DNA from 2 places in the Erwinia pyri genome. Region 2 is predicted to be linked to the other one. Evidence: predicted binding sites of a transcription regulator. Region 2 holds the regulator's gene; the other holds the start of a gene.
What was found. The regulator PurR, encoded in region 2, represses purine synthesis genes. The targets are predictions, from matches to a motif close to CANGCAAACGTTTGCNTG.

Region 1: the regulator PurR is predicted to act here: its motif matches at 6,012-6,029, upstream of pyrD (quinone-dependent dihydroorotate dehydrogenase).

What each region holds. Positions count from the first base shown of each region.
Region 1 covers NZ_CP132353.1:2,929,986-2,946,076, reverse strand. Annotated here, with positions in the region: gene pepN (aminopeptidase N) at 1-1,159, shown strand, start outside; gene ssuB (aliphatic sulfonates ABC transporter ATP-binding protein) at 1,602-2,390, opposite strand; gene ssuC (aliphatic sulfonate ABC transporter permease SsuC) at 2,387-3,178, opposite strand; gene ssuD (FMNH2-dependent alkanesulfonate monooxygenase) at 3,181-4,332, opposite strand; gene Q3V30_RS13915 (sulfonate ABC transporter substrate-binding protein) at 4,346-5,302, opposite strand; gene ssuE (NADPH-dependent FMN reductase) at 5,312-5,863, opposite strand; gene pyrD (quinone-dependent dihydroorotate dehydrogenase) at 6,231-7,241, shown strand; gene Q3V30_RS13900 (cell division protein ZapC) at 7,405-7,950, shown strand; gene Q3V30_RS13895 (YcbX family protein) at 7,953-9,065, opposite strand; gene rlmKL (bifunctional 23S rRNA (guanine(2069)-N(7))-methyltransferase RlmK/23S rRNA (guanine(2445)-N(2))-methyltransferase RlmL) at 9,212-11,329, shown strand; gene Q3V30_RS13885 (ABC transporter ATP-binding protein) at 11,336-13,243, shown strand; gene pqiA (membrane integrity-associated transporter subunit PqiA) at 13,264-14,538, shown strand; gene pqiB (intermembrane transport protein PqiB) at 14,525-16,091, shown strand, end outside.
Region 2 covers NZ_CP132353.1:1,999,446-2,015,536, forward strand. Annotated here, with positions in the region: gene sufS (cysteine desulfurase SufS) at 1-182, shown strand, start outside; gene sufE (cysteine desulfuration protein SufE) at 212-634, shown strand; gene Q3V30_RS09280 (L,D-transpeptidase family protein) at 706-1,740, shown strand; gene Q3V30_RS09285 (major outer membrane lipoprotein) at 1,855-2,091, opposite strand; gene pykF (pyruvate kinase PykF) at 2,396-3,808, opposite strand; tRNA gene Q3V30_RS09295 (tRNA-Val) at 4,183-4,259, opposite strand; tRNA gene Q3V30_RS09300 (tRNA-Val) at 4,268-4,344, opposite strand; tRNA gene Q3V30_RS09305 (tRNA-Val) at 4,349-4,425, opposite strand; gene Q3V30_RS09310 (MATE family efflux transporter) at 4,577-5,950, opposite strand; gene Q3V30_RS09315 (riboflavin synthase subunit alpha) at 6,178-6,822, shown strand; gene cfa (cyclopropane fatty acyl phospholipid synthase) at 6,872-8,020, opposite strand; gene punC (purine nucleoside transporter PunC) at 8,319-9,509, opposite strand; gene punR (DNA-binding transcriptional activator PunR) at 9,622-10,536, shown strand; gene purR (HTH-type transcriptional repressor PurR) at 10,611-11,636, opposite strand; gene cydH (cytochrome bd-I oxidase subunit CydH) at 11,916-12,005, shown strand; gene Q3V30_RS09345 (C40 family peptidase) at 12,044-12,862, opposite strand; gene Q3V30_RS09350 (Grx4 family monothiol glutaredoxin) at 13,235-13,573, shown strand; gene rnt (ribonuclease T) at 13,619-14,269, opposite strand; gene gloA (lactoylglutathione lyase) at 14,375-14,782, opposite strand; gene nemA (alkene reductase) at 14,950-16,053, opposite strand.

The DNA of each region.
Region 1 (16,091 bases), 930 kb from region 2:
TATCGAACTCTATGATGGCGAGGGCAAGGTTATCCCGCTGCAGCATAACGGCCATCCGGTCCATAATGTGCTCAACGTCACCGAAGAGTTCCAGAGCTTCATCTTTGATAAAGTCTATTTCCAGCCGGTACCTTCGCTGCTGCGGGAATTCTCCGCGCCGGTGAAGCTTGACTATAACTGGAGCGATGCGCAGCTTACCTTCCTGATGCGCCATGCCCGTAATGACTTTGCCCGTTGGGATGCGGCGCAGAGCCTGCTGGCAACCTACATCAAGTTGAATGTCGCCCGCCAACAACAGGGTCAGCCGCTTTCGCTGCCGCTGCATGTCGCTGACGCCTTCCGCGCGGTGCTGCTGGAAGAGAACAGCGACCCGGCGCTGATGGCGCTGATCCTTTCGCTGCCAAGTGAAAATGAGATAGCCGAGCTGTTTGAGATCATCGATCCACAGGCGATTGCAGATGTGCGTGCTTCGCTGGTACGCCTGCTGGCGACCGAGCTGGCTGATGAGTGGCTGGCGGTTTATAACGCCAACCAGAGCACCGATTACCGTATTGAACATGCGGAGATTGGCAAGCGCGCGTTGAAAAATGTCTGCCTGGGCTATCTGGCCTTTGGCGATGTTGAGCTGGCGGACAAATTGGTTAAGGCGCAGTTTAGCAAGGCGAATAACATGACCGATTCGCTGGCGGCAATGGCGGCTGCCGTAGCGGCGCAGCTTCCCTGCCGTGAGGCGCTGCTGGTGGCGTTCGATGAGCGCTGGCATCAGGATGGACTGGTTATGGATAAATGGTTCGCCCTGCAGGCTACCAGTCCGGCGCCAGACGTGCTGAACCGCGTTCGGGCCTTACTGAGCCACCGCTCCTTTACGCTCAGCAATCCAAACCGCATTCGTGCGCTGATTGGCGCGTTCGCGTCGGCTAACCCTTCAGCCTTCCACGCCGCTAACGGCAGCGGTTATCAGTTCCTGGTGGAGATCCTCTCCGATCTGAATACGCGTAATCCACAGGTTGCGGCACGGATGATTGAACCGTTGATTCGTCTGAAACGCTATGATGCTGGCCGTCAGGCGCTGATGCGTAAGGCGCTGGAGCAGTTGAAAGGGCTGGATAAACTCTCTGGCGATCTTTACGAGAAAATCAGTAAAGCGCTGAATGCCTGATATTCGTTGAGTAAAGGGGCGGATAAGAATCCGCCCCTGAAAGGCAATAGCCGAACTAAGCACGGATGACTTTTCTGCTTAAGACAGGCAATTGCTGAACTTGAGCACGGATGACTTATCTGCTTTAAACAGGAAATTGCTCAACTTAAGCACTGATGACTTTACTGCCTTTTAAAGGCTATCGCTGGACGTGAAGCGTGGCTGGCATAAGCTGGGAACAAAGCGTGCCGCGCCATGGACGGCGCGGCCCGAGCTGTCAGGGATGACGCTTTTTGCGTCTTTGTGAGCAGCTTATGCCAGCCATGCCAGCACGTTTTTTATTGCACATCTTTACGGCAGATTACGCCAGCATAGTTTTACTTCCACACTTGTGAGCCGATTATGTTCGCCGCGCTTCAGGTTCAGTAATAGCCTTTCAAGGCTAACCTGCTGACCTCTTTTATCACCGCTGAGCGTAACGTTTTTCCGCTGCCGCCGGCGAACGCTTCATCACCCGATCCAGCACTTCTGCCTCCAGCTCTGCCAGCCTCACCGATCCTTTGCGGCGTGGACGAGGAAGATCCACCTGCAGATCCAGCCCGATATTTCCCTCCTCTATCAGCAGCACCCTGTCAGCCATCGCTACCGCTTCACTGACGTCATGCGTCACCAGCAGTACGGTAAAGTGGTGCTTCTGCCAGAGCGACTCGATCAAATCCTGCATTTCAATACGGGTCAGGGCGTCCAGCGCGCCCAGCGGTTCGTCCAGCAGCAGCAGACCAGGACGATGGATCAGTGCACGGGCCAGCGCCACGCGCTGCTTTTGCCCGCCGGAAAGCGCGGCTGGCCACTCTTTCGCCCGGTCGGCCAGCCCTACAGCTTCCAGCGCCTCCAGCGCGTTCTGTTTCCAGGCCTTGCCCTTGAGGCCCAGCCCGACGTTATCAATGATACTTTTCCAGGGCAGCAATCTTGCATCTTGAAACATCAGGCGGGTGTCATCCTGCGCATCACTGAGCGGCGCGTTTCCGGCAAGTAAACTCCCTGACGTGGTCTTCTCCAGGCCCGCTAGCAGGCGCAACAGCGTACTTTTCCCGCAGCCGCTGCGGCCCACAACCGCCACAAACTGTCCGGCGGGAATATGCAGATCGATATTATTCAGGACCGTCCGGTCTCTGTACTGCTTGCTGACGCCGCCGATCACCAGCGGCGTTCCGGCATTGAGGCGTGCCGGAGAAGGCGTTAACTCGCTCATGCGTTGTCCTCTTTCAGTTGATAAGCGGGATGCCAGCGCAGCCAGACGCGTTCCAGTAACAGCGCGCTGACATCAGCCAGTTTTCCGAGCAGGGCATAGAGAATAATGGCCACCACGACCACGTCAGTTTGCAGGAACTCGCGGGCATTCATCGCCAGATAACCGATTCCTGAATTAGCGGAAATGGTTTCTGCCACGATCAGCGTCAGCCACATCAGGCCCAGCGCAAAACGTACGCCTACCATGATCGAGGGCAGGGCGCCCGGCAACACCACCTGAATAAACAGGCTCCAGCCAGAGAGGCCATAGCTGCGGGCCATCTCAACCAGCCCACGGTCGATGTTACGAATACCGTGATAAGTATTCAGGTAGATGGGGAACATTGTCCCGAGCGCCACCAGAAAAATCTTGGCTGACTCGTCAATACCAAACCAGAGGATCACCAGTGGGATCAGCGCCAGATGCGGCACGTTACGCAACATCTGTACCGAGGTATCCAGCAGGCGTTCGCCAAGCCGCGACATCCCGGTGATCAGCCCCAGTATCAGGCCAATCGAACCGCCGATGGTGAAGCCTACGGCTGCCCGCCAGCTGCTGATGGCAAGATGCTGCCAGAGCTCGCCGCTGGCAGAGAGCTTCCAGAAAGTGATCAGAATGGCTTCAGGAGAGGGCAGGATCCGCGTGGAAAGCCAGCCAGCCTGAGAGGCAATCTGCCAGACCACAATCAGCAGCACCGGAAGCGCCCAGGGCACCAGCTGATTAGCCAAACGTGAAAGCGGCTTATTCATCTTCACCTCTGACTCTGAGAAACTTTTTGCGGTGTGAAATCGTTTGCTACCGCTTCACCATGAGCGGAAACGACGCGAGGCTGTGGCACTTCAGGCACCGCTAAATCCAGATGAGGGAAGAGTAGTTCGCCGACGCGATACGCCTCCTCAAGGTGCGGATAGCCGGAAAGAATAAAGGTTTCTATCCCCAGATCGGCATACTCCTGCATTCTTGCGGCGACGGTTTCGCCGTCACCCACCAGAGCCGTTCCCGCCCCTCCGCGAACCAGGCCTACGCCAGCCCAGAGGTTAGGGCTGATTTCCAGTTTGTCCCGGCGGCCGCCGTGCAGGGCAGCCATACGCTGCTGGCCTACTGAATCTGTCCTTGCCAGCGCGGCCTGCGCTTTAGCAATGGTGGTATCATCCAGATGTGAGATCAGCCGATCTGCAGCCTGCCAGGCCTCTTCATTAGTTTCACGCACAATGACGTGCAGACGAATGCCGAACTTCACGCTCCGCCCCTGGGCAGCAGCTTTAGCCCGCACCCGATCGATTTTTTCTTTTACCTGAGCAGGCGGTTCGCCCCAGGTCAGATAGACATCAACCTGCTCAGCCGCCAGGTCCTGAGCAGGATCTGACGAGCCGCCGAACCATAAGGGCGGGCGCGGCCGCTGTACGGGTTTAAACATTAATCGGGCGCCGCGAACGTGCACATGCCTGCCTTCATAATCGACCGTTTCTCCTTCCAGCACCCGGCGCCAGACGCGGGTAAATTCGGCCGATTCTGCATAACGCTCGGTGTGATCGAGGAACACGCCATCACCCGCCAGCTCTTCAGCATCTCCGCCGGTGACCAGGTTGAACAAAGCACGCCCGTTTGAGAGACGATCCAGCGTTGCAGCCTGGCGCGCGGCCTGAGTGGGCGAAATCACGCCGGGGCGTAAAGCCACCAGAAAGCGCAGCCTCTGCGTGACAGGGATCAGCGAGGCGGCAACCAGCCAGGCATCTTCACAGGAGCGACCGGTAGGGATCAGCACGCCGCCGAAACCCAGGCGATCGGCAGCCTGAGCAATCTGCTGCAAATAGCCGTGATCGACCGGGCGGGCGCCTTCTGCCGTGCCTAAATAGTGGCCATCACCGTGGGTGGGTAAAAACCAGAAAACGGAAAGACTCATGATGAACTCCTGATTAGTTTGCGCTGGTGGGCCGCCAGATACGGCTGGCGATCTCAACTTTTACCGGCATTAACTGGTTGGCATAAAACAGGTCGGCGGTTTGCTGCTGCGCCTGTGCCGTTTTCTCGCTGACCGGGCTGATGCTGGTCGGTGGACGATGATCCAGATAACTTGCCACCACCGGCTTCGGCAATCCCATCGCCTGGGCCAGCAGCTCAATACTTTGCGTTCTGTCGCTCAGCGTCAGCGCGTCAGCCTGACTGAAGGTGGCCAGCACTTTACTGATAAACGGCCCGTTTGCCTGCGTAAATGGGCGCGTTGCCAGATAGAAGGAGCCGGTTTGATTGAGCTGGCTACCGTCAGTCAGCACCCGCGCGCCACCCTGCTGCAACGCGGCGGAATAGTAGGGATCCCAGATAGCCCAGGCATCAACATCGCCCTGCTGGAAGGCTGCACGGGCATCGGCAGGCGTCAGGTAGGCAGGCTGGATATCTTTGAATGACAATCCCGCTTTTGCCAGCGCTCTCAGCAGCAAATTGTGTGAACTGGAACCTTTCTGGAAAGCCACTTTATGTCCTTTCAGATCGGCCACCGCCTTAAACGGGCTGTTCTTAGGCACCAGGATCACTTCAGCTTTGGGTTTTGGTGGTTCTGCACCGACATAAAGCAGATCCGCACCGGCGGCCTGAGCAAAGATTGGCGGGATATCACCCGTACTGCCCAGATCGATGCTGTTGACGTTTAATGCCTCCAGCATTTGCGGGCCTGCCGGGAATTCCACCCACTTAATCTGCGTCTGCGGGAACTGCTTCTCCAGCAGATGATGCGATTTGGCTAATACCATGCTCACCGACCCTTTTTGGTAGCCGATGCGAAACGTTTTGGGTGCGTCTGTGTCGGCAGCAACAGCCGAACCTGCCAGCACGCTGGTCAGCGCCAGGGCAGAAAAAATACGGGCTAAAAGCGTCATCTCTCTTCCTTATACCGCGACGGCAAACGGTTGATGGCGGCGAGCCAGCGCAGACCAGAAAGTCTCAACGGACTCATCGATTCGATCTTTTAAAAGAGGGGAGAGTTCAGGGGTACGATCGTAGTGGGCGATCTGGGTGTCATCGGCAAACACGCCGTGCAGCACTTCCTGTGCCTTCAGGGCGTTCAGAACGGGCTTAAGCGCATAATCCACGGCCAGCATATGGGCGACAGTACCGCCTGTAGCCAGTGGCAGCACCACCTTGTGTTCCAGGGCACGTTCAGGCAGCAGGTCCAGCAGCGTTTTTAGCGCGCCGGAAAAAGAGGCTTTGTAAACGGGCGTCGCCACGATAAGTCCGTCAGCCTGGGCTAAATCCTCTTTCAGCGCCAGCAGAGCCGGGGAGTCAAAACGAGCATAGAGCAGATCTTCAGGAGCAAAGTTATGCAGATTCCAGGGAATAACTTCCACACCGCGTTTTTCAAGCAGCTGCTGACAGATCGTCAGCAGGGCGGTAGAGCGTGAAGGAAAGCGAGGACTTCCCGCCAGAGTAATAACGCGCATAACCTCTCCTTATAACCAAAAGTTATTGAACTAAGAAATTCGGTAACTGTGAGGTCTATCCTGACAGAGAGGAGCAGGAGGCTTAAATGATTTATCCGGCATATTTAAGTCGGATTCTGGCAATAGCGCATAAGAGGCAGGATTATTAAACGCTAACGTTTTACTTTCCGCGTAAAGGACTTTACCATTTTCCCCCGCGCCTGCAGCGTCACTGCACCGCACTTTGACCGTTCAGGCCCTCCGGCAACAGAGAATAAAGGGGAGCGCTGTAGAGTGACGCAAAACGCACTTTTCAGGGTTGCTGTCGCCAGGCGATAACAACTTTTGTCCTATCCAGGCCTGTTATCTCGGGCATTCAGGAGCGATCATGTACTACCCCTTTGTCCGTAAGGCGCTGTTTCAGCTTGACGCGGAGCGTGCCCATGAGCTGACGTTACAGCAGCTGCACCGTGTTACAGGTACGCCTTTAATGCATCTGGTGCGCCAGTCTCTGCCTTTTAAACCGGTTAACTGTATGGGCCTGACGTTTAAAAATCCGCTGGGCCTCGCTGCCGGTCTGGATAAAAACGGGGAATGTATTGACGCTTTCGGCGCAATGGGCTTTGGGTTTATTGAAATCGGCACCGTCACGCCGCGCGCGCAGCCGGGTAATGACAAGCCACGCATGTTCCGCGTGCTGGAAGCCGAGGGGATCATTAATCGCATGGGATTTAATAATCTTGGCGTGGATAACCTGGTTGAGAACGTGAAAAAATCCCATTTTGATGGCGTACTGGGGATTAATATCGGCAAAAATAAAGATACGCCGGTAGAGTCAGGTAAAGAAGATTATCTTACCTGTATGGACAAAATTTATGCCTATGCCGGATATATTGCGATTAATATCTCCTCGCCAAACACACCGGGATTACGCACGCTGCAATATGGCGAAGCACTGGACGATCTTTTAATTGCGGTTAAACAAAAACAGAAAGATCTTGAAACATTGCATCACAAATATGTTCCCGTCGCGGTAAAAATTGCCCCCGATCTTTCAGAAGAAGAATTGGTGCAGGTCGCTGACAGTCTGGTGCGCCATAATATTGATGGTGTGATAGCCACCAATACTACGCTGGATCGTTCACTGGTTAGCGGCCTGAAATATGCCGAAGAAGCGGGGGGTTTAAGCGGGCGCCCGGTGCAGTTAAAAAGTACTGAAATTATTCGCAGCCTGGCAAAAGAGCTGCAGGGCAGGCTGCCCGTTATTGGCGTAGGCGGCATTGATTCCCTGGTTTCTGCCCGTGAAAAAATCGCGGCGGGCGCCTCGCTGGTGCAGATCTACTCCGGCTTTATTTATAAAGGGCCGCCGTTGATAAAAGAAATTGTGACCCATCTCTAAGGTAATTCTTAGTTAAAACGGCCAGGGGCTTTATTTTCGCCGCTGGCTCGTTTATATTTTCTTCTGTTTATCCATTATTTAGCCTGATTTGACCCGCCGGCGAGTTGACATTAATTTTCAAATCCAGAGCGAGAAGGGTCATATTAAAACAACGGGATCCATCATGAGAATTAAACCTGACGACAGCTGGCGCTGGTTTTTTGATGCAGAACACGACCGCATGATGCTGGACCTGGCTGATGGGATGCTGTTCCGCTCCCGCTTTCCCCGCAAGATGCTCTCCCCTGATGCGTTTACCACGTCAGGCTTCTGCGTTGATGACGCGGCGCTTTTTTTTACCTTTGAAGAAAATTGCCGCTGCTGCGAGCTGAACGCAGATCAGCGTGCAGAGCTGGTACTGAACGCGCTGATCGCCTGCCGTTTCCTGAAGCCGCTGATGCCAAAAAGCTGGCATTTCGAAACGCACCGGCAGGGTGGCTGGACGCCGACAGCGGGTGAGCTGGTCAGCGTGAAGCTGTGTGAAAACGGCGAACAGGCCGTGTTGCTGGTGGTGGAAAGCGGTGAAAATGCTGCACTCTGCCTGCTTGCTCAGCCTCAGCTCACGCTGGCAGGACGCGGCATGGTGCTGGGTGATGCGATCAAAGTCATGCACGACCGGTTACGGCCGCATGCGCAATCCCGCCTTTTACAGCTGGCGCAGGCGGTTTAAGTTTATTCAGTCAGGACGATATTACCGGCTGGAATACAGCTGCAGCTGAGGATTGTTCCGTTTTCACGAACGGCACCTTTCTTCATCGGCTTAACGTCCCCTGAAACCAGCGTCATCCTGCAGCTACCACAAATCCCGGCCCGGCAAGAGTAGGGAATACGGTAGCCCTGCATTTCCAGCTGCTCCAGCAGCACCTGCTGGTTATTCCCCATGAAGGTTTCACCCTGCCAGCTTATGGCGACGCTAGCCGCGCTGCTGTTTTCTACTTCCAGTGATTCAGAGACCTGGCCCGCACCATAAGGGCGGGGCGGCTTACTGGCCAGAACCTGAAGTTCGTCTCCTGTGTGCATAATCCCGCTGGATCGGGCGATCAGGTTAAGGCCAAAATCGATGTCGCCGCTGCCATCCAGCGCGGTACGGAATTTTTGTAGTGTGGCGAGCGGTTCACCACTGGGATGCTTGCGGCCGCGTTCGGGGCTGACGGTGGTAAAGATGCACCGGCTGCAGGGCTTTGGCACGTCAAAGAGAATGTCGCCAATGCGCACGGTTGACCAGCTGTCTTCCGCCCATGCCGTAGCGCCGGTGACCACAATATTAGGCCTGAACTGCTCCAGCTTCACGCCTGCCGGGCAGCGCTGACGTAAGTCGTGCAGCGAGGCTTCGTTAATCAGCAAAAACGGGAAGCCATCTGCAAAGCCCAGCGGCACCTGTTCAAAGCGTTTCACCCGGCGCGTCATCTCCGGGCCTACCCAACGGAGCTGAACGGGGCGGGGAAAGAAGGCGCTGAGCCACTGATTGATCGCATCCGGCGCTATCAGTGCGGTGAAGCTGTTGCCCCACACTTCGGTAGGCGCGCCATCGCTGGCAAAGTCCGCCAGGCGGATGGTGGCGCTGGTGCCATCGGGCGCAGAGAGAAATAGCCCTTCCGGGATCGGTGCCGGGGTAAACAGCACCATTTCGGGATACTGGCGCGCGGTAATAAAGGTGCCATCCGTCTCCGTAATCATAAAGATGCGGTCAAATGCCAGCCCACTCTCCAGCGCCTGCGCATGGGAAACCTGCGTACCGCGCATCGATTTCACCGGGTGAATGTAGAGACGAGACAGGCTAATCATGATGCTCTCCGGGCAGATAAAGCGGAAAAAACAAACGACAGGCAAGAAAAGCGGCGGGGTGCCTGCGGAAAAGAAGCTAACTTTATGACATGTGCCTGCGATTAGCTATAATGCGCAGCAATTTTCTGAAGACGATAAGTGACACTATGAATTCTCTGTTTGCCAGTACGGCGCGTGGGCTCGAAGAGCTGTTAAAAAGTGAACTGGAAGCGATGGGTGCGCAAAGCTGCCAGATCGTCCAGGGCGGCGTACATTATCAGGGTGACGATCGTCTGATGTACCAAAGTTTGATGTGGAGCCGTCTGGCCTCGCGCATTCTGCTGCCGCTGACTGAATGCGGCGTCTACAGCGATCTGGACCTCTATCTGGGGGTGCAGGCTATCGACTGGCCAGCGATGTTCGGCAGCGACAAAACGTTTGCGGTGCACTTCAGCGGCCTGAACGAGGTGATCCGCAACAGCCAGTATGGTGCGTTAAAAGTAAAAGACGCCATTGTGGACAGCTTCACCCGTAAAAATCTGCCGCGTCCTGACGTGGATCGCGAGCAGCCCGATATTCGCATCAACGTCTGGCTTAATAAAGATACCGCCAGTATCGCTCTCGATTTAAGCGGCGAAGGCCTGCATCAGCGCGGCTATCGTCAGCAAACCGGTCAGGCGCCGTTGAAAGAGAATCTGGCAGCGGCCATCGTGCTCCGTTCCGGCTGGCAGGCGGGTACGCCGCTGATCGATCCGATGTGTGGATCGGGAACCTTACTGATTGAAGCGGCGATGATCGCCAGCGATCGCGCGCCGGGCCTGCATCGCCCACACTGGGGCTTTACCGCATGGGCTAAATTTGATGACGCGTTATGGCGTGAAGTCACCAGCGAGGCGCAGGTCCGCGCCAGACGCGGTCTGCAGGAAACTTCATCCCGGTTTTACGGCTATGACAACGATTCCCGGGTGATTGAACGCGCTCGTGCCAATGCGCGTCGTGCCGGTCTGGGCGAGGTCATAAGCTTCACCGTGCAGGATGTGCTGAAGCTCAACAACCCGTTGCCGGAAGGCACGGTGGGCACACTGCTCAGCAACCCGCCTTACGGCGAACGTCTGGAGAGCGAACCGGCACTGATTGCGCTTCACAGCCAGCTTGGCCGGATTGTAAAAAGTCACTTTGGCGGCTGGAATCTCTCCTTATTTAGCGCCTCTCCGGAGCTTTTAAGCTGCCTGCAACTGCGTGCCGATCGCCAGTTTAAAGCGAAGAATGGCCCGCTGGACTGCGTGCAGAAAAATTACCAGCTGGCCAGCAACCCTTCCGCTGGGGCGGTCGGGCAGATTGCGGAGGATTATGCTAACCGCCTACGTAAAAACCTCAAGAAGCTTGAAAAGTGGGCGCGTCAGGAAAGCATTGAATGCTATCGCATTTATGATGCCGATCTGCCAGATTATAACGTTGCTGTGGATCGCTACGGCGACTGGGTCGTGGTGCAGGAGTATGCGCCGCCCAAAACCATCGAGCCCGCTAAAGCGCGCCAGCGGCTGTTTGATGTGATCTCGGCCACGCTCAGCGTGCTGGAGCTGCCTTCTAACCGTCTGGTACTGAAAACCCGTGAGCGTCAGAAAGGCAAAAGCCAGTATCAGAAGCTGGGCGATAAAGGCGACTTCTTCGAAGTTTCCGAGTTCAATGCCAGAATGTGGGTCAATCTCACTGACTATCTGGATACTGGTCTGTTCCTCGACCACCGCATCGCCCGTAAAATGCTGGGTCAGATGAGCAAGGGGAAAGATTTCCTGAACCTGTTCGCCTATACCGGCAGCGCCAGCGTTCATGCCGGGCTGGGCGGCGCGAAAAGTACCACCACGGTAGATATGTCACGCACTTATCTGGAGTGGGCAGAGCGTAACCTGCGTCTGAATGGCCTGACGGGCCGTCAGCATCGCCTGATGCAGGCGGACTGCCTGAGCTGGTTGAAAGAGTCGGATGAGCAGTTCGACCTGATCTTTATCGATCCGCCAACCTTCTCCAACTCCAAGCGTATGGAAGAGAGTTTTGACGTTCAGCGTGACCATCTGCTGCTGATGAAAGATTTGAAAAGGCTGCTGCGTAAAGGCGGCACCATTATGTTCTCCAATAACAAACGCGGTTTCAAAATGGACCTCGACGGTCTGGCTGAGCTGAATCTTGCTGCGCAGGATATCACCGCCAAAACCCAGTCGCAGGATTTTGCCCGTAACCGTCAAATACATAACTGCTGGCTGATCGCTCACGCCGGTAAGGAATAAGATTTTATGTCATTAATCAGTATTCATGGTGCGTACCTCTCCTTCAGTGACGCTCCGTTGTTGGATAACACCGAACTGCACATTGAAGAGAATGAGCGGGTCTGTCTGGTAGGGCGTAACGGCGCGGGCAAATCCACGTTGATGAAAATTATCAACCGCGAACAGCCGCTGGATGATGGCCGCATCATTTATGAGCAGGACCTGGTGGTGGCACGCCTGCAGCAGGATCCTCCGCGTAACGTTCAGGGGTCTGTTTATGACTTTGTGGCAGAAGGGGTGGATGAACAGGCTGAATACCTGAAGGCCTATCATGCGATTTCTCACCTGGTGATGACCGATCCCAGCGACAAAAACTTAAACGAGATGGGCCGCCTGCAAACTATTCTGGATCACCAGAATCTGTGGCAGCTGGAAACCCGCATTCATGACGTGCTGAAGCAGATTGGCCTGGATGCCGATGCGCCGTTATCCTCACTTTCCGGCGGCTGGCTGCGTAAAGCCGCGCTGGGTCGCGCGCTGGTGAGCAACCCGCGCGTGCTGATGCTGGATGAGCCCACTAACCACCTGGACATCGAAACCATTGACTGGCTGGAAGGCTTCCTGAAAACCTTCCAGGGCAGCATCATCTTTATCTCCCATGACCGCTCCTTTATCCGCAACATGGCGACCCGCATTGTGGATCTCGACCGCGGCAAGCTGGTTTCCTGGCCGGGCGACTATGACCTCTATCTGGCAAGCAAAGAAGAGGCGCTGCGTGTTGAAGAGATGCAGAATGCGGAGTTCGACCGCAAGCTGGCGCAGGAAGAAGTGTGGATCCGTCAGGGCATTAAAGCTCGCCGCACGCGTAATGAAGGTCGTGTCCGGGCGCTGAAAGCCTTACGTAACGAGCGATCGGAGCGCCGTGAAGTGATGGGCAAAGCCAATATGCAGGTGGAGGAGGCTTCCCGCTCGGGCAAGATCGTCTTTGAGATGGAAAACCTTAACTACAGCGTTGGCGGTAAGCAGCTGGTACGTGACTTCACTACTCAGGTTCAGCGCGGCGACAAGATCGCCCTGATTGGCTCCAACGGCTGCGGCAAAACCACGCTGCTGAAGCTGATGCTGGGTCAGCTTAAAGCTGACAGTGGACGCGTCCACATCGGTACCAAACTGGAGGTCGCCTACTTCGACCAGCACCGTGCCGAGCTGGATCCGGACCGTACGGTGATGGATAACCTGGCAGAAGGTAAGCAGGAAGTGATGGTTAACGGTAAGCCACGCCATGTGCTGGGTTACCTGCAGGAGTTCCTGTTCCATCCGAAACGTGCAATGACGCCGGTTCGTGCATTATCAGGCGGGGAGCGTAACCGTCTGTTGCTGGCTCGGCTGTTCCTGAAGCCAAGTAACTTGCTGATCCTCGATGAGCCTACCAACGACCTGGACGTGGAAACGTTAGAGCTGCTGGAAGAGCTGGTGGATGGTTATCAGGGCACCGTGCTGCTGGTGAGCCACGATCGTCAGTTTGTGGATAACACCGTGACCGAATGCTGGATTTTTGAAGGCAACGGCGAGATTGGCTCGTTTGTTGGCGGCTATCATGATGCGCAAAAGCAGCGTGCAGCCTATAAGCAAACTCGCGCCCAGGGAAAAGCTGCGCCGGTCGCCCGTCAGGAAACCAGCAAAGTAGAGCCAGAGAAACGTGCTGCCAGTAAGCTAAGCTATAACCTGCAGCGCGAACTGGAACAGCTGCCGCAGAAAATGGAAGAGCTGGAGAGCAAGCTGGAAGCGTTGCAGGCCAAAGTGGCGGATGGCGAGTTCTTCAGCCAGCCTCATGATATCACTCAGCCCGTGCTGGACGCGCTTTCTGCGGCTGAACAGGAGCTGGAAGTCGCCTTTGAACGCTGGGAATACCTGGAATCGTTGAAAAACGGCTGATGCTTAAGTATGAGGTAGGTATGTGTTCATCGCACCAAGCAGACCTTTGGATGCTGTGCCCGCAGTGTGATCTGATGACACAGTTGCCGACCCTGCCGCCGGGCAGTAAAGCCAGCTGTCCACGCTGCCACACGACGCTGACAGCAAACTGGGTGGAGCCGCAGAAGCGGCCCACTGGTTATGCACTGGCCGCGCTGTTTATGCTGGTTCTGGCGAACCTGTTCCCGTTCGTCAATATGCATGTGGCGGGGCTGAGCAGTGAAATCACCCTGATGCGCATTCCTCAGGTCATGGTATCTGAGGATTACAGCAGCCTGGCAACCCTGTTTATGCTTTTTGTTCAGGCGGTGCCTGCCTGCTGTATGATCATCATTCTGCTGCTGGTTAATCCGTCCCGTATCGCGCTGCCGCTGAAACGCGTTATGGCGCGCCTGCTTTTTCAGATTAAAACCTGGGGGATGGCAGAGATCTTTCTGGCAGGGGTATTGGTCAGCTTCGTGAAGCTGATGGCTTATGGCGATATCGGCATCGGCACCAGCTTTATCCCCTGGTGTCTGTTTTGCGTGTTGCAGTTACGGGCTTTTCAGTGCGTCGATCGTCGCTGGCTCTGGAACCAGATCCAGCCGATGCCGGAGCTGCCTGCTAACCCCGTACCAGCTATCAGTGGTCTTCATCAGGGGTTACGTTCGTGCCGCTGCTGTACCGCCATTCTTCCTGCTCAGCAGCTTGCCTGCCCGCGCTGTGGCACCAACGGGCATGCACGGCGTAAACACAGCCTGCAATGGACGCTGGCGCTGCTGTTCACCTCAATATTGCTCTATGTACCGGCTAATTTACTGCCGATTATGATCACCGACGCGCTGGGCAGTAAGACTACCTCCACAATTATGGCCGGGGTAGTTTTGCTGTGGGGCGATGGTTCCTATCCGGTTGCTATGGTTATCTTTATCGCCAGTATCATGGTGCCGTCGTTAAAGATGATGGCCATTGGCTGGCTGTGCTGGGATGCGAGTAGAAAAGGCGAAGGGCATCATGACAGCGAACGCATGCATAAAATTTACGAAGTCGTTGAATTTGTTGGCCGCTGGTCGATGATTGATGTCTTTGTGATCGCCGTGCTCTCCGCGCTGGTGCGCATGGGGCAATTGATGAGTATTTATCCCGCAACGGGGGCGCTGCTGTTTGCGATAGTGGTGATTTTAACCATGTTTGCAGCGATGACCTTTGACCCTCGTCTGACCTGGGATCGTGTACGTGAAAAAAGTCTTGAGGAGCCAAGCATTGAAGGAAAATAATCACGGCGTGGCGACGGTTGATCAAATCAAACGCTGGTCACCGGTCTGGATCATCCCAATTGTCACCATTCTGATTGGTGCATGGATCCTGTTTTACCACTTCAGCCATCAGGGGCCGCTGGTCACGCTTATCACCACCAATGCCGAAGGGATAGAGGGCGGTAAAACGGCGATTAAAAGCCGCAGCGTTAACGTCGGCACTGTAGAAAGTGCGGTGCTGACAGACGATCTGCACCATGTTGAGATCACGGCCCGGCTCAATTCTGGTATGGAGAAGCTGCTGAAAGGCGACAGCGCTTTTTGGGTAGTGAAGCCGGCCATTGGTAAGGAAGGCGTGACGGGGCTTGGGACGCTCCTCTCCGGTGCCTATATTGAATTACAACCTGGCGCGAAAGGCGATAAAAAAGAGCAGTATGACTTACTGGATTCGCCGCCGCTGGCACCGCCGGATGCCAAAGGCATCCGCATTACTCTGGACAGTGCGAAAGCGGGGCAGCTCAATCCGGGGGATCCGGTTCTGTTCCGTGGTTACCGCGTAGGGTCGGTTGAGACCAGTAACTTTGACGCAGATAAGCGCATGATGACCTATCAGCTGTTTGTTGCTGCGCCTTACGATCGCCTTGTCACCACCAATGTCCGCTTCTGGAAAGACAGCGGCATCGCCGTTGATATGTCGGCCTCCGGCATGCGGGTGGAAATGGGCTCGCTGACCACGCTATTCAGCGGTGGCGTCAGCTTTGATGTCCCGGATGGCTGGGAATTAGGACAAATTGCGCAGAATCACTCCGAATATAAGCTTTTTGACGACCAGCGCAGCATTCAGGATTCTCTCTACACGGTACATAAAGATTTCCTGATGTTCTTTAGCGACTCTATTCGCGGCCTGCAGCCGGGTGCACCGGTTGAGTTTCGCGGTATTCGTCTGGGGACTGTTGCTCAGGTGCCGTACCAGTCGAAGGAGGTTGCTCAGCAGTTGGACACCGATTATCGCATTCCGGTGCTGATCCGCATTGAGCCCGATCGCTTCCAGAGCATGCTGGGTGAAGAGTTCGACATTGATAAACATCTGCAGGATGGCATCAAGAATGGACTTCGTGCCTCTCTGAAATCGGCAAACTTGTTGACGGGTTCACTCTATATTGACCTCGATTTTACTAAGAATGCCAAGCCTGTTACCGGGCCGCAGACCTTCGCTGGTTATAAGCTGATCCCGACTACCAGCGGCGGACTGGCGCAGATCCAACAGAAACTGATGGATGCGCTGGATAAGGTCAACAATCTGCCGCTTAATCCGCTGCTTAATCAGGCTACGGGAACGCTGAAACAGAGCCAGCAGACGCTACGTGAGCTGCAGAAAACGCTGGATAACATCAATCAGATTACCTCCAGCCAGTCGATGAAAGATCTGCCGCAGGATATGCAGAAAACTCTTCGCGAGCTGAACCGCAGCATGAAAGGCTTTCAGCCTGGTTCGCCTGCCTACAGCAAACTGGTGGGAGATATGCAGCGGCTGGATCAGGTGATGCGTGAACTGCAACCAGTACTGAAAACGT
Region 2 (16,091 bases):
TGGGCAGCTTCCTCGATCAGTATGGTATTGCTATTCGCACCGGTAACCACTGCGCTATGCCGTTAATGAATCACTACGGCGTGTCAGCAATGTGCCGTGCCTCCTTCGTTCTGTATAATAGCGAAGAAGAGGCCGACCGCCTGGCGGCAGGTCTGACACGTATACACCGTCTGCTGGGCTGATTTTCGCCCGGCGGCTACCGGAGGCACCAATGGCGTCATTGCCAGAGAAAGAGAAACTGGTGCGTAACTTTACCCGTTGCGCTAACTGGGAAGAGAAGTACCTTTACGTTATTGAACTGGGGGCGATGCTGCCAGAATTGTCTGAATCCCTTCATCAGCCCGAAAATATCGTATCAGGCTGTCAGAGCCAGGTGTGGATCCTGATGGAGACCGATGAAGAGGGGCGCGTTGTCCTGCGCGGTGACAGCGACGCGGCCATTGTTAAAGGGTTGATTGCAGTCGTTTTTGTCCTTTACCAGCGGATGACGCCGGCCGAAATTCTGGCCTTTGATGTGCGTCCCTGGTTTGAACAGCTGGCGCTAACTCAGCACCTTACGCCTTCCCGCTCCCAGGGGCTGGAAGCGATGATCCGCGCCATCCGTCATAAAGCCCAGGTTCTTTCTCAGAACTGAGTTGCTACACTTCCCGACAGGCTTCCCGCTTCGCTGGCGGGAAGTTTCATCAGTCTGAACGGGAAATTCGCATGAAATCGTTGTCTGCTCTTGCCGTACTTTTCTTTACCATCCTGACCTCCACGCATTATGCCAGCGCTACGGAGTACCCCCTGCCTGCAGAAAACAGCCGCTTAATTGGCGAGAACACCACTTACACCGTTCCGGCGGATGGGCGTTCGCTGGAAGCTGTGGCCGCACACTACAAAATTGGCCTGCTAGGCATGCTGGAGGCTAACCCGGGAACCGATCCCTGGTTACCGAAAGCGGGAAGCCAGCTAACTATTCCCACGCAGATGCTGCTGCCGGATACCAAACGGGAGGGGATTGTAGTAAACGTTGCTGAGCTCAGACTCTACTACTATCCGAAGGATCAGAATAAGGTCATTGTCTATCCTATCGGTATCGGCCAGCTTGGGGCGAACACGCCGGCCATGGTGACCAGCGTCAGCCAGAAAATCCCTAATCCTACCTGGACACCCACACCCAATATCCGCAAGCGCTATGCCGCCGAAGGTAAGACCCTGCCGGTGACCGTGCCTGCCGGGCCAGATAACCCAATGGGACTGTATGCCATGCGTCTGGCTTATGGTCAGGGCCATTATCTGATCCACGGCACCAATGCGGACTTTGGCATCGGTATGCGCGTCAGCTCCGGCTGTATCCGTCTGCGGCCTGACGACATTGAGGCGCTGTTCAACAGCGTGCCGAAGGGTACCCGGGTGCAGATTATTAATCAGCCGCTGAAGTATGCTGTAGAGCCTGATGGTAAGCGCTATCTCGAAGTTCACCAGCCGCTGTCGTACAGTGAAAAGGACGATCCGCAGACCATGCCGATTAAGCTGACCGCTAACGGCAAAAAGTTTGTACAGAGCGACAAGAGCGATGCAGAGATGATTAAGCAGGTCATGGAGCGACGTTCCGGCATGCCGGTGATCGTGAGCCAGGGAGAACCAGTAACCGATCACAACGCGTTGCCCGCTATCCTGCAGCAGAGCGATTCTGAAGCGCCGCAGGCACAATCGGCCACAATTACTCAGGCGGAAGGCGAAAGCCCGCAGAATTGATTCTGATGCGTTATAGCGACGTGCAAAGGTGAGTATAAGGGAGAGAAGGGCGTAACCAGAAACAGGGGACAAAAAAATGGCGCACAATGTGCGCCATTTTCAAAACCAGAACTCTTACTTACGGTAAGAGTGAGCCTGGTTGTCCAGACGCTGGTTAGCGCGAGCTGCGTCATCTTTAGCAGCCTGAACGTCAGAACGCATTGCGTTCACGTCGTTGCTCAGCTGGTCAACTTTAGCGTTCAGAGTCTGCACGTCGGTAGACAGCTGATCGATTTTAGCGTTGCTTGAACAGCCAGCCAGCAAAGTTGAACCCAGGATTACCGCGCCCAGTACCAGTTTAGTACGATTCATTATTTATACCCTCTAGATTAAGTTAATCTCCATGTAGCGTTACAAGTATTACACAAAGTTTTTTCTAATGAGAATAAATTTTTGATGAGAAAGTGCTTAATTTTGATCGTTCGCTCAAAGATGCACCGTCTTTCCACTTTTCCACAAAAAAATTAGCGAAAACAGGCGACTTTAATTGGAGTGATCTTCAGATAATAAAAATTGAATCGTTAAATTCGATTGGAAATTTTAAGAAAAGTCTTTAACACAGTTGTAAAAAAAGCGCCCTTTAAGGCGCTTTTTAACTACAAGGCGTAATCTTCTATTACAGCACGTGCACAGAGGCGGTATTTGTGGTTCCACTTGGCACTAATGCACCAGAAACCATCACCACCACGTCGCCTTTCTGACCATAGCCGCTGGCTACCGCAGCTTCTTTACCCAGGCGGTAGAAATCGTCAGTAGACGCAATTTCCTTCACTACAGAAGTAATGATGCCTTTGCTTAACAGCAGCTGACGGGCGGTCTGCTCATTGGTGGTTAAAGCCAGAATAGTGGCGTTAGGGAAGTATTTACGTACCGACTTGGCTGATTTACCGCCTTCGGTCGCCACTACAATCAGCGGAGCTTCCAGATTTTCGGCCGTTTCAACCGCGCCGCGACACACTGCTTCGGTGATACGCATTTTACGATTGTCGTGCTGAGAGTCGATACGGCTCTTCATTACGCGGTCAGTACGCTCGCAGATGGTGGCCATGATGGTCACTGATTCCAGCGGGTACTTCCCTTTGGCGCTCTCACCAGAGAGCATGACCGCATCGGTACCGTCCAGAATGGCGTTGGCAACGTCGCCAGCTTCTGCACGGGTAGGGCGCGGGTTTTTGATCATGGAATCGAGCATCTGCGTGGCGGTAATCACCACTTTGCGGGCGCGGTTACATTTTTTGATCATCATCTTCTGCGCGAAGATCACCTCTTCAACCGGGATCTCAACGCCCAAATCGCCACGAGCAACCATGATGCCGTCGGACGCATCAAGGATTTCGTCGAAATTGTTCAGGCCTTCCTGGTTTTCGATTTTAGAGATGATCTGGATGTGCTCGCCGCCGTGCTGCTTAAGGTGCTCACGGATTTCCAGCACGTCAGAACGCTTACGGATAAACGAGGCGGCTACAAAATCCACGCCCTGCTCGCAACCAAAGATCAGGTCGCGCTTGTCTTTTTCCGCCAGTGCCGGCAGCTGGATAGAGACGCCAGGCAGGTTAACGCCCTTATTCTCGCCCAGGTCACCGTTATTCAGTACCTTACAGACCACGGTATTTTCGGTTACTTCGGTCACTTCCATACCGATCAGACCGTCATCCACCAGCACGGTATTACCCACTTTCAGGTCAGCGGTTAAGCCAGCGTAGGTCACGGCAACGCGTTCATTGTTACCAATAACCGACTGATCGGTAGTGAAGGTAAAGGTCTGACCCGCTTTCAGGGAGGCATCGGTGCCGCCTTCCAGCTTCATGGTACGGATTTCAGGGCCTTTGGTATCCAGCAGGATAGCCGCCTGATGTCCGGTTTTGCTCATCACGGCACGCAGATTCGAGATACGTTTACCGTGCTCTTCGTAATCGCCGTGGGAGAAGTTAAGGCGCATTACGTTCATGCCTGCATCAAGCAGGTTGGTTAACATTTCTTCGGATTCGGTTTTTGGACCGATAGTACAAACAATCTTGGTCTTTTTCATGACGAGTTTTCTATTAAGTTGTGATGGATGAGAAAAGCGAGATCCCGGAGCCTGAGTGAGCGCCGGATAAGAATTCGTGCCTGACTGGCAAACTGCGATACAGAATAAGAATAGGTGACGGTGCTAAAGCGTGCAGGGGAAGTTGAGACGCGGTTTCAGCGCGCGCGCAGGAATGCGTTGCGCAACAAGCTATCGTTTTTGCTAAAGGGTCAACCATACGCTGAAACCATTCAAGTGAAACAACGTTCCGTATTATAGTCGTTAAGTGCGCGAAAACCAATTAAAAAGCAGCGGGCAATGCAGCAAAGGTTGCGGCAGATCAGCTTGTTGCGCATCAAAAAGGGAGCAGGGAGATTTTTCAGAAGCGTGCAGGATGGTGCGTTCTAGAGGACTCGAACCTCCGACCCCCACCATGTCAAGGTGGTGCTCTAACCAACTGAGCTAAGAACGCTTTAATTTTGGTGCGTCCGAGTGGACTCGAACCACCGACCCCCACCATGTCAAGGTGGTGCTCTAACCAACTGAGCTACGGACGCACTGTGGTGCGTTCTAGAGGACTCGAACCTCCGACCCCCACCATGTCAAGGTGGTGCTCTAACCAACTGAGCTAAGAACGCATCTGTTTGCTGTCTTGGTAACAGCGGGGACGAATATTAACGACAGCCTCTACGCCTGGCAAGCGGAAATCTGTTTTTTTCTTCCCGACTGCTGCGCAACTGTGCGAAGCGCAGCAATTTTGAACATGGCGTCGTTAAAAATTTCGAAAAATTAATGCGCTGCGCGTGCCAGAATGATCCCGGCTGGCTTCTGTTGCAGGCGCAATATCCGCCAGACCATCATTATTGCCGCCGAGGTCAGGCCGATGATGAAACCGGTCCAGAAACCCGCCGGCCCCATCCGTGGCACCACCCAGTCCGTCAGCGCCAGAATGTATCCGCTGGGCAGACCCAGCACCCAGTAGGCGATAAAGGTGATAAAGAAAATAGAGCGGGTATCTTTGTAGCCGCGCAAAATTCCGCTGCCAATAACCTGTATTGAATCAGAAAACTGATAGATAGCGGCCAGCAGCATCAGATGAGCCGCCAGAGCAATCACTTCAGGGTTGTCCGTATAGAGGTGAGCAATATGTTCACGGAACGTCACGGTGAAAATAGCCGTCATCATGGCCAGCGAAACGCCCACGGCCTGTGCCGTCCAGGCGGAAACTTTTGCCGCTTCGGTAGATCCCTGTCCAAGCCTGTAACCCACGCGGATAGTGGTAGCCACGCCCAGTGAGAGCGGCAAAACAAACATCAAAGAGCTGAAGTTCAGGGCGATTTGATGTCCGGCAACCTGCACAATGCCCATCGGCGAGACCAGCAAGGCCACCACGGCAAACAGCGTGACTTCGAAAAAGAGCGCCAGTGCAACGGGCAGACCCAGCTTAAATAAACGCCAAAGAATAGCGGTGTCCGGCGGGCTGAAACGGCCAGCCACGCGGATATCACGCATCGAACGGGCACGGCCCACCCAATATTTCATGGCGATAAACATCACCCAGTAGACGGAAGCGGTAGCCACGCCACAGCCAACGCCGCCCAGGGCAGGCATGCCAAAATGGCCGTAAATAAAGATATAGTTAACCGGGATATTAACCAGCAGGCCAATAAACCCCATTACCATGCCGGGTTTCGTTTTGGAAAGACCTTCGCACTGATTGCGCGCTACCTGGAAGAAGAGATAGCCTGGCGCCCCCCAGAGCAGCGCATGAAGATACCCTTCGGCAATATCTGCCATATGGGGATCGATATTTTGCATAGAGCGGATCAGATAACCGGCGTTGTAGAGCAGCACCATGATGACAACAGAAACCATCGCCGCCAGCCAGTAGGCCTGACGAACCTGGAAAGCTACGCGATCGCGCCGACCGGAGCCGTTAAATTGCGCAACCACTGGAGTCAGTGACAATATCAGACCATGACCGAAGAGAATGGCAGGCAACCAGACTGAGGTGCCTACGGCTACGGCGGCCATGTCCGTGGCGCTCACTGCGCCGGCCATAATGGTATCGACAAAACCCATAGCCGTTTGCGCAACCTGCGCAAGGATCACCGGGATTGCCAGCGCTAATAATTGACGCGCTTCTGTAAGGTACTTCTGCACACATACACCTATTGGTTAACGGAAAAAAGAGAGACTACGAAAGTAAAAAACGCTATTTCTGCGATATAAAAGCAGGGCTGGCCGCACAGTGTAATGTTCGCAGAGAAAATAGCCAACGTCTGCGTTAAGAATAGCTCGTTATGTCACGAGATCCCCGGGATCGCATTTGGTTTTATCGGGGGACCAGGGCAAACTAGAGCAAGAATTCTTATACAGAGGCCACAACTATGTTTACCGGTATTGTGCAGGGCACCGCTGAGGTGCTGGCAATTGAAGAGAAACCTAATTTTCGCACCCATATTATTAAATTACCGGCGGAGATGCTGCCCGGTCTGGAATTAGGCGCTTCTGTCTCTCATAACGGTTGCTGCCTTACGGTGACGGAAGTGCAGGGCGATCGGGTAAGCTTTGATCTGGTTAAAGAGACGCTGCGGATTACCAATCTTGGTGATCTTAAAGTGGGTGATACCTTAAACGTTGAGCGGGCGGCAAAATTCAGCGATGAAATTGGTGGCCACTTAATGTCCGGCCATATTATGACCACCGCTGAAATCAGCAAAATAGTGACTTCAGAAAATAACCGGGAAATCTGGTTCAGGCCGCAGGATGTAATGCAGATGAAATACATTCTGCATAAAGGCTTTATTGGCATTGATGGCATCAGCCTCACGGTGGGTGAAGTCACCAAAACCAAATTCTGCGTTCACCTTATTCCAGAAACGCTGGCCCGAACCACGTTGGGTACAAAACGGCTGGGCGATCGGGTGAATATCGAGATCGATCCCCATACTCAGGCGATAGTAGAAACTGTTGAGCGGGTACTGGCTCAGCGGGAAGCCGCTTTACTCGCTGCGGCTGCTTCAGAGCAATAGATAAAAAAGGGCCGACAGCATTGGTCGGCCCTTCTGGTCCCTTATCTCATTAGTGCGGAACGCGTAAACCACCCTCTACGCCGTGGCTGAAGACCACCTGCCAGAGCTGAATATCGCGCGCACGGAAGGCGCCAGCACAGGCGTTGAGATAATAGACAAACATCCGCTTAAAGCGCTCGCCATATTTTTCTGCCAGTTCCGGCCAGGCGGCCAGAAAACGCTGATGCCAGGCCATTAACGTGGTGTCGTAATCCTGGCCGAAGTTATGCCAGTCTTCCATGACAAAATAGGGTTCCTGCGCATCGGCGATATGACGCACTGAAGGAAGGCAGCCGTTCGGGAAGATATATTTATTGATCCACGGATCCACTTTTTCATCAGTAGTATTGGCACCGATGGTATGAAGCAGGAAGATGCCGTCAGGTTTCAGATTACGATTGACCACATCGAAATAGGTCGCGTAATTTTTTGGCCCCACATGTTCAAACATGCCGACCGAGACAATACGGTCAAACTGTTGATTGAGATCGCGATAGTCCTGCAGCAGAATAGTGACATCCAGCCCTTCACAACGCTGCTGGGCCATTTTTTGCTGTTCGGCGGAAATAGTCACGCCGAATACGCTCACGCCATAGTTTCTGGCGGCAAACTCCGCCAGACCGCCCCAGCCGCAACCAATATCCAGCAGAGACATGCCTGGCTCAAGCTGCAGCTTATCGCAGATCATTTTTAATTTAGCCTGCTGCGCCTCTTCCAGCGTCTGCGCTTCTTTCCAGTAGCCGCAGGAATATTGCATGTAGGGATCGAGCATCAGTGAGAAAAGGTCATTCCCGAGATCGTAATGCTCTTTGCCCACAATCCAGGCACGCTTACGTGACTGCAGATTAGTTAATCTGGCCGCGGCGATCCTCAGCGTATCTTTGAAATGGTGGGGAAGCTGTTGATCGAGTTTAGCCAGCAGGACGCGGTGAAAGAACATATCAAGCCGTTCGCACTCCCACCAGCCATCCATATAACTTTCACCCAGACCAAGTGACCCTTCCTGTAAAACGCGTTTGAAGAAGTCAGGATTGGTTATTTTGATATCCCAGGGACGGGTACCGTTGATCTCAATATCAGCATTGCGCAACATTTCCTGGATGATTCGGTACCACTGATTCTCTCCAAGGCTCACTTCTTCTATACACGATGAACTCATAGCTTCTCCATCACCCTGTGTGATTGAAACCTGAGAAATAGAATAGACAATTTCTACAGGATTTGAGAACACGCACGGCATAACCGTACGCCTGATATCCGGCGTTACAGAGGGTTGATATGAATGCCTGCAGAGTTGCGCAACGATTGCCACGCGGAATAGCATGCTGACAGCCCTGTCAGGACTCTAAGTAATTGCGAAATACTTGTTATTATATGTTGCCTGAAATGAGTATATGCTCACGTCAGGCATAATTCAACGGAATATTGTTAGTGTGCTAATCAATTAATTCAACCTGTTAGCGTCCACCGTGCGCACCAGCCAGAGTCATCTCTTCCGCTTTCACACGCTGTAAAATATAGCCGATTATTGACAAAACAACAGTGGAGAGCATGACCAGCGAGGTGGTAAACAGGGAGCTGGTGATAAAGGTCGAGACAATCAGGCTGGCAATGCAGCACAAACCCAGCTGTAGCGTGTTCTGCAGGGCAGCCGCCTTGCCGCTGGATTGGGGGAAGGGCAGCAGGGCATTGGCGACCACAATCGGATAAATCGCACCATTCGCCAGCGCCATGCCGCAGAAAGGTAGCAGCAAAGCATACAGCGAAGGTTCCGGCAGTTGAGCGGCAATAAAGAAGGCGAGGATGCTGACGCCATAAAGAGCCAGTAGCCAGGGTAACAACGCTCGTCCCTCAAGGTGTTTCAGCAGCGTACGGCAGCCATACCCGCCAATCAGGAAAGCGAGCGTTTGCGGCACGTAGCTCAGGCCGATATCTCCAGGCGACATGCCCAAAGCCCCAAGAATAAAGGGCGACCCTGTTAGCCAGGCAAAAAAGCTGGCTGAACAGGCGGCGTAGATCAGCACGTTACCGCCGTAGACCGGGGATTTTAATAAGCTGATAAAACTTACCTTCTCACTGGCTGCCTGCGTTGTCTCTTTACGGGGCGATTTGAGAAACAGAGTAAAAATCAGCAGGGCAACCGCAATCAGCAATAGCGTGATAAAAATGGCCCGCCAGCTAAAGTGGTTAAGCAGCCAGGCACCCAGCAGCGGAGCCAGCGCTGGCGAAAGGGCTACCAGCGGCATAATAGAGGCAAAGACGCGGTTAGCCTGGGCGGCCGGATAGCGGTCAACCACCAGCGCCTGCCAGCTCACTGCGGCGGCACAGATGCCGATGGCCTGCGCAAATCGAAGCGCCAGCAGCAGGGAAGCAGATTCAACCCACCACATAGCGGCACAGCTGATGGCAAACAGGCTCAGGCCCATCAGCAGCACGGGCTTACGGCCAATACGATCGGACAGCGGCCCCCAGATCAGCTGACCGCTGGCAAAACCGGCCAGAAACAGGCTGAGGCTGGCGCTGATGATGCCCGCGCTGGTTTGCAAATCTTGTTGCATAGCGATAAAAGCAGGCAGGTACATATCGGTGGCGAGGAAACCCGCAACGCTGAGCAGCGCGAGGTAAACTATAAATCCTTTTCCAGGCATTTTTTTCTCTTTATGGGTAATGAATCGAACGCCGCAGAGTGTAATCGCGTGTCAATCAGCTTGTGAAACGGTAATATTTGCCTGTTCCCTCCAAAAAATTTGCAGGCAGGTTATGTGGTCAGAACACGCTTTGGAAGTCGTTGATGCCGTAGCACGCTCCGGCAGTTTCACCGCAGCTGCGGCAGAGCTGCATCGGGTCCCCTCAGCTATCAGCTATACAGTGCGGCAGCTGGAGGAGTGGCTGGCGGTTCCCCTGTTTGAACGGCGGCATCGGGATGTGGTGCTGACCGAAGCGGGACGGGTATTTGTGCAGGAAGGGCGTAGTGTTATCAAAAAAATGCTCGCCACCCGACGGCAGTGTCAGCAGGTGGCAAACGGCTGGCGCGGACAGATCAACATTGCCGTCGATCGGATAGTCAAACCACAGCGCACGCGCCAGCTGGTGGTGGACTTCTATCGCCACTTTCCGGATATGGAGCTGCATCTCTCGCCAGAGGTGTTCAATGGTGTCTGGGATGCGCTGGCCGATGGCCGGGTTGATGTGGCCATCGGGGCGACTCAGGCTATTCCGGTAGGCGGCCGTTTTGCCTTTCGCGATATGGGAGCACTGAACTGGCGCTGTGTGGTAGCGGCAGATCATCCTCTGGCGCAGCACAAGGAGCAGGTAATCATTGAAGAGGCGATCCGGGAGTGGCCTTCGCTGGTGCTGGAGGATACCTCGCGGGCACTCCCCAAGCGAACAACCTGGACCCTGGATAACCAGCGGCGGCTGGTGGTGCCGGACTGGGAAAGCGCCTTCGACTGTCTGTCAGCCGGGCTTTGCGTGGGCATGGTGCCGGGACATTTTGCCCGGCCTCTGTTGAAACAGGGCACGCTGCACGAGCTTAAGCTTGCTGCCGCTTTTCCCGACAGTCCCTGCTGCGTCAGCTGGTCTGAACAGCAGGCTTCACCGGCGCTGAGCTGGCTACTCGATTATTTGGGAGAAAGCGATACGCTGAACAGCGAATGGCTGCGTGAGGAAGAATAACAAAGCGGGTAAACAGCGCAGGCCAGGGGCAGAGTATGCCCCTGGCTGCAGGAGGAGAGAGGTGCACAAGTCGTTTAGCGGCGGTAATCCAGGAAAGGACCGTCGGCGACCGAGCGACGTTCAATCAGTGAAGGATGCACCTCAATGGTCTGCGGATCTTCCCGTTTGCTGGTGATGCGGTCCAGCAGCATATCGAAGGCGGTCTCGCCCAAACGCTCTTTTGGCTGATGGACGGTAGTCAGCGCTGGCGTAAAGTAACGGGCGTTGCGCACGTTATCATAACCGATCACCGATATATCCTGCGGGACCCGCAGGCCCATTTCGTCCGCAGCGCAAATTGCGCCCATGGCCATGACGTCACCGCCACAAAAGACCGCCGTCGGGCGCTGCTTTTGCGACAAAATCTGCTGCATCGCCTGATAGCCAGACTCCGGTTCGAAATCACCCTGCACCAGCCACTCTTTTCGCAGCGTAATATTGGCTTCAGCTAGCGCTTTCAGGAAGCCGGCATGGCGACCGCCGCCGGTGTTGCGCTCCATCTGCCCGGGGATCACGCCGATATCGCGGTGACCACGATCGATCAGATAGCGCCCGGCCAGATAGCCGCCCTCAAAAGCGTTATCCAGCACGGTATCTGTAAAGTCACCGCGGGACTCGCCCCAGTCCATTACCACCATCGGGATATTGCGGTTCTCTTCCAGCATCCTGATCAGCGGATCGGGATACTCTGAGCACATCACCAGCAGACCATCCACGCGCTTTTGCGCCATCATCGACAGATAGGCCTGCTGCTTTTGCAGATCGTTATGGGCATTGCCCAGGATCAGGGTATAGCCTTTTGCGAAGCAGCAGTTCTCCACCGCCTCGATAATCTCGGCAAAATAGGGCGCTTCGCTGGAGGTGGCTAACAGACCAATGGTTCTGGTGTGATTAACCTTCAGGCTACGGGCCACTGCACTGGGGGAGTAGTGCAGCGATTTAATTGCAGCCCAGACGGCCTCCCGCGTCTCTTCGGCGACAAAGCGGGTTTTATTGATGACGTGGGAAACGGTGGTGGTCGACACCCCGGCCTGTTTTGCCACATCTTTAATTGTTGCCATGAACTAGCTACTCCTGCGCTTATCTCAACATGTTGATAAGGCTGTTGTTAATCGTTTGCCTGGTAAGAATAAAACCTGACGTCTTAAATCATTTTTTTATGTTGCTGTCGGATTCGTCAGGAAGGAAAAGAGTGGTCACCCGCAGAACAGTGAAGATAAGCGAGCGTTGCGCAACAAAAAAAGAATTCTAACAAGGCTGAGCAGAGAAAACGAGATTTTTACCGCTAAGTATGGGAAAATTGGTAACACCATAAACTGTAGGGCTATTCAGGAAGAAAAATGGATACCGATTTAAAGTTCTCACTACTGACCACGGTTTGCGCACTGGCGATGATTATGGCGTTCAGCTTTACCGCCATCATGCACTAGTCTGAACAGGGGCCAGGCAACTGGCCCCTGTATCACTTTTAACGAATGGTTTTCGGCGTCATCATCCGACGGGCGCCAATATAGTGGCGCTGCCAGTAATCTTCGCCCAGCGCACTGACCTGGATATCCTTGCCGGTGCGCGGGGACTGAATGAACTTACCGTCACCCAGATAGACGCCCACATGATCGGCAGCGCCGCGGCCATTAATGCGGAAGAAGACAAGATCCCCTTTTTCCAGCTCATCACGTTTGATTGAGGCGGCATCGCGCAGGTGATACATCTCATTAGCGGTGCGGGGGATCTTAAATTTCACCAGATCTTTATAGGCATACCAGACCAGTCCGCTACAGTCGAAGCCGGTTTTCGGTGAGGTTCCGCCCCACTGATAAGGCTTACCCAGCTGGCCCATCAGTTTGTTCATCGCGGTTTCACGCGCCTTCTGATAGCGGGCACGGTGAGCTTTGCTCAACTTCAGCGGCGCCGAATCGAGATCGGCGGTCAGCGCTTCCATCTGCGCGGCTTTACCACGGTGACGCCCGTAACGTTTTTTACCCTCATTAACGCTTTTTTTGTTAACTCTGCTGGGGGTAGCGGCGGCAGTTGCCTGAGGTGCTTTCTTTTTAAGCTTGAGCTTCGGAGCGGAGGTTAAGCGGGATTTCTTGCTGGTGGACTCTTTCACTTTTTTAGTTGAGCTCGCTTTAACCGGCCTGCGTTTACGTCGCTCATCTTCCCGGGCTGGCGTACCGGCGTCCGTCTTATGATGATTAGCATTAACGGGAGCGTGTGGCGATGCGTGCGCCATATTAAAAAAGAGCTGAGCAAACGCCAGCATAAAGAGGGTGATGAGTAAACGCATCGTTACCATTAACAGTTTGTGCTTCGACCGGCGGCCAAAGCGTGCCAAAAACAGGGATATCTGCTTTGCAGCAGGCTCATTGGGCAATTCTAATCTAACTGTTTAACAAAAGGTAAGGTCTTTTTTGTTTCAATGATGCAGAACAAGTAAAACCTGTAAAAATAAGCCAAATCAGCTGGTTATCTGCGCAAACCTTATCCAGTTTACCGCCATCAGCGCTGCAATAATCAGAGGGAAATGTTATTTTAATGTATCCGCCTGGGCTTGTGAGGCGCAGACGCCGAAAATGCTCTCAGTAAAATGTCGTTTTCATCGTGCGGAGAGAGTCGCTACACTAAATAGACACGAAGTATCCGATTAAGGAAGCCATTTATGAGTACCGTTGAGAAAATTGAGCGCCAGATAGCAGAAAACCCGATTCTGCTCTACATGAAAGGTTCACCGAAACTGCCAAGCTGCGGCTTCTCGGCCCAGGCCGTTCAGGCGCTGTCAGCCTGTGGCGAACGTTTCGCCTATGTGGACATTTTGCTGAATCCGGAAATTCGCGCGGAATTACCTAAATATGCAAACTGGCCAACTTTCCCGCAGCTGTGGGTGGATGGTGAGCTGGTCGGCGGTTGCGACATCATCATTCAGATGTATCAGCAGGGCGAACTGCAGCAGCTGATCAAAGAAACTGCACAAAAATACCCTTCTGACACCGCTGAATAAGCCAGTCAGAAAGTAAAAGGGCGAGGAAAATTCCTCGCCCTTTTTTTATGCTTCGCTTTCCGGTACGGGCAGCGGCCAGCCACCCAGCCGTTTCCAGCGGTTCACTAACTCACAGAAGAGATCGGCCGTTTGCACCGTATCGTACAAAGCGGAATGCGCCTGACTACTGTCAAACGCCATCCCTGCCGCAGCACAAGCTTTCGCCAGTACGGTTTGCCCTAATACCAGCCCGCTTAACGCGGCCGTGTCAAAGGTCACGAAAGGATGGAAGGGGTTGCGTTTCAGACCGGCCCGTTCAGCGGCCGCATTCATAAAATTGAGATCAAAGGTGGCATTATGCGCCACCATAATGGCGCGATTGCAGTCCCGATCTTTGATCCCTTTGCGCACCAGTTTAAATATGGCATGCAGGGCTTCATATTCACTGACTGCACCGCGTAGCGGGTCAGAGGGATCAATGCCGTTAAAAGCCAATGCTTCAGGTTGCAGAACAGAACCTTCAAACGGCTCAACGTGGAAATGGAGCGTTTCGTCTTTCTCCAGCCAGCCATTCTCATCCATTTTCAGGGTAACGGCAGCCACTTCCAGTAGCGCGTTGGTCTTCGCGTCAAATCCGGCGGTCTCCACATCGATTACTACCGGATAAAAGCCGCGAAAACGGCTGCTGAGGGCGTTCAGTTCGTTCGATTCAGACATCAGGATCTCATTGGCGAAAAAATGCAGCGCGCATTATGGCAAATTTCACCGCGAGATGCAGCAGGGGAAGGGAGAAGAAGGGCGCCCTTAAGGCGCCCTGGAGAATCAGGCACCCAGGCCGTGACCCGCATGCTTGTTCTCAATCAGCTCGATTTTATAGCCATCGGGATCTTCTACGAAGGCGATGATGGTGGTGCCGCCTTTAACCGGGCCTGCTTCACGCGTTACGTTGCCGCCATCCTGACGGATACGATCGCAGGTAGCCGCAACGTCATCCACGCCCAGCGCAATATGACCGTAGGCGTCGCCCAGATTGTAGCTCTCCTGACCCCAGTTATAGGTCAGCTCAATTACCGCGCCTTCGCTCTCTTCGGTATAACCCACAAAAGCAAGCGTGTATTTATATTCGGTATTTTCGCTGGTACGCAGCAGGCGCATGCCCAAAACTTTGGTATAAAAATCAACGGAACGCTGCAGATCGCCAACGCGAAGCATGGTGTGAAGTAAGCGCATAACATCCTCTTTGTGAAAAACGTTATCATCCGATAACGGGTAATAAAAATAAGTATAGCGATGATTTTCCGGCAGGGTAACCAGCAGGCTTTGCCTGCCGGGGAAATAACTGTCAGTAAGGCTTATCAAAACTTCACAGGCCGCACCGGACGCAGCTTGGTTTACTTTTATCCGGCGAGAGAGGGATAATCCGTATAGCCTTCTGCACCGCCGCCGTAGAAGAGTTCAGGGCGCGGCGCATTAAGCGGGGCGTTTTCACGCAGCCGCTCAACCAGGTCCGGGTTGGCGATATAAACACGGCCAAAGGCAGCTGCGTCAATCAACCCTTTTTCAATCAGCTCTTCCGCTTTTTCGGCGGTATAGGCACCGGCACCCACAATCACGCCCGGGTAGACGCTACGAATAGCTTTACGGAACGCTTCGCTGTAAGGCTTACCACCGGCCCAGTCAGGCTCGGAGATGTGCAGATAGGCCAGATTACGCTTCGCCAGCTCAGTGAGGTAGTAGAGCGCCGCGGCTTCCTGATCTTCACCATTATCCAGACCGTTGAACGGACCCAGCGGGGAGATGCGGATCCCGATGCGGTCAGCGCTCCAGGCGGCAATGGCAGCATCAACCACTTCCAGAGCAAAGCGGGTGCGGTTTTCTATGCTGCCACCATAGCTGTCTGTGCGCTGGTTAGATGCAGGAGAGAGGAACTGATGAATCAAATAACCGTGCGCGGAGTGAAGCTCCACCAGGTCAAAATCCGCTTCACGGGCATTGCTCACCGCCTGACGGAAATCATTAACTACCCCGGCAATCTCATCCACTTCAAGCGCGCGGGGAGTGGAAGTGGCTTCGCGTATTGCCTGCCCCTGCTCATCACGCAGGGAAGTACGGGTTTCTGCGTTGATGGCAGAAGAGGAGACCGGGGCTTTGCCCTCTGGCTGCACGCTGGTGTGGGAAATACGGCCGGTGTGCCAGAGCTGAACGGCGCTGTGGCCGCCCGCCTGGTGAATGCCTGCGTTGATCGCCTTCCAGGCTGAAATTTGCTCTGCTGAGTGCAGACCTGGTGCGCCGGCATAGCCTTTAGCCTGTGCAGAGATTTGCGTCGCTTCAGTGATGATCAGTCCGGCACTGGCACGCTGACGGTAATATTCACCCATCAGCGGAGTAGGAATATCGCCCGGTTCAATGCTGCGCAGTCGGGTCAGAGGGGCCATAAAAATGCGGTTAGGAACGGTAATCGCACCCGTTTTCAAAGGGGTGAACAGCTTTTTCAATTCCATTATTTCTCCTGGTAGACCGGTCGACTAGACAAAGGACT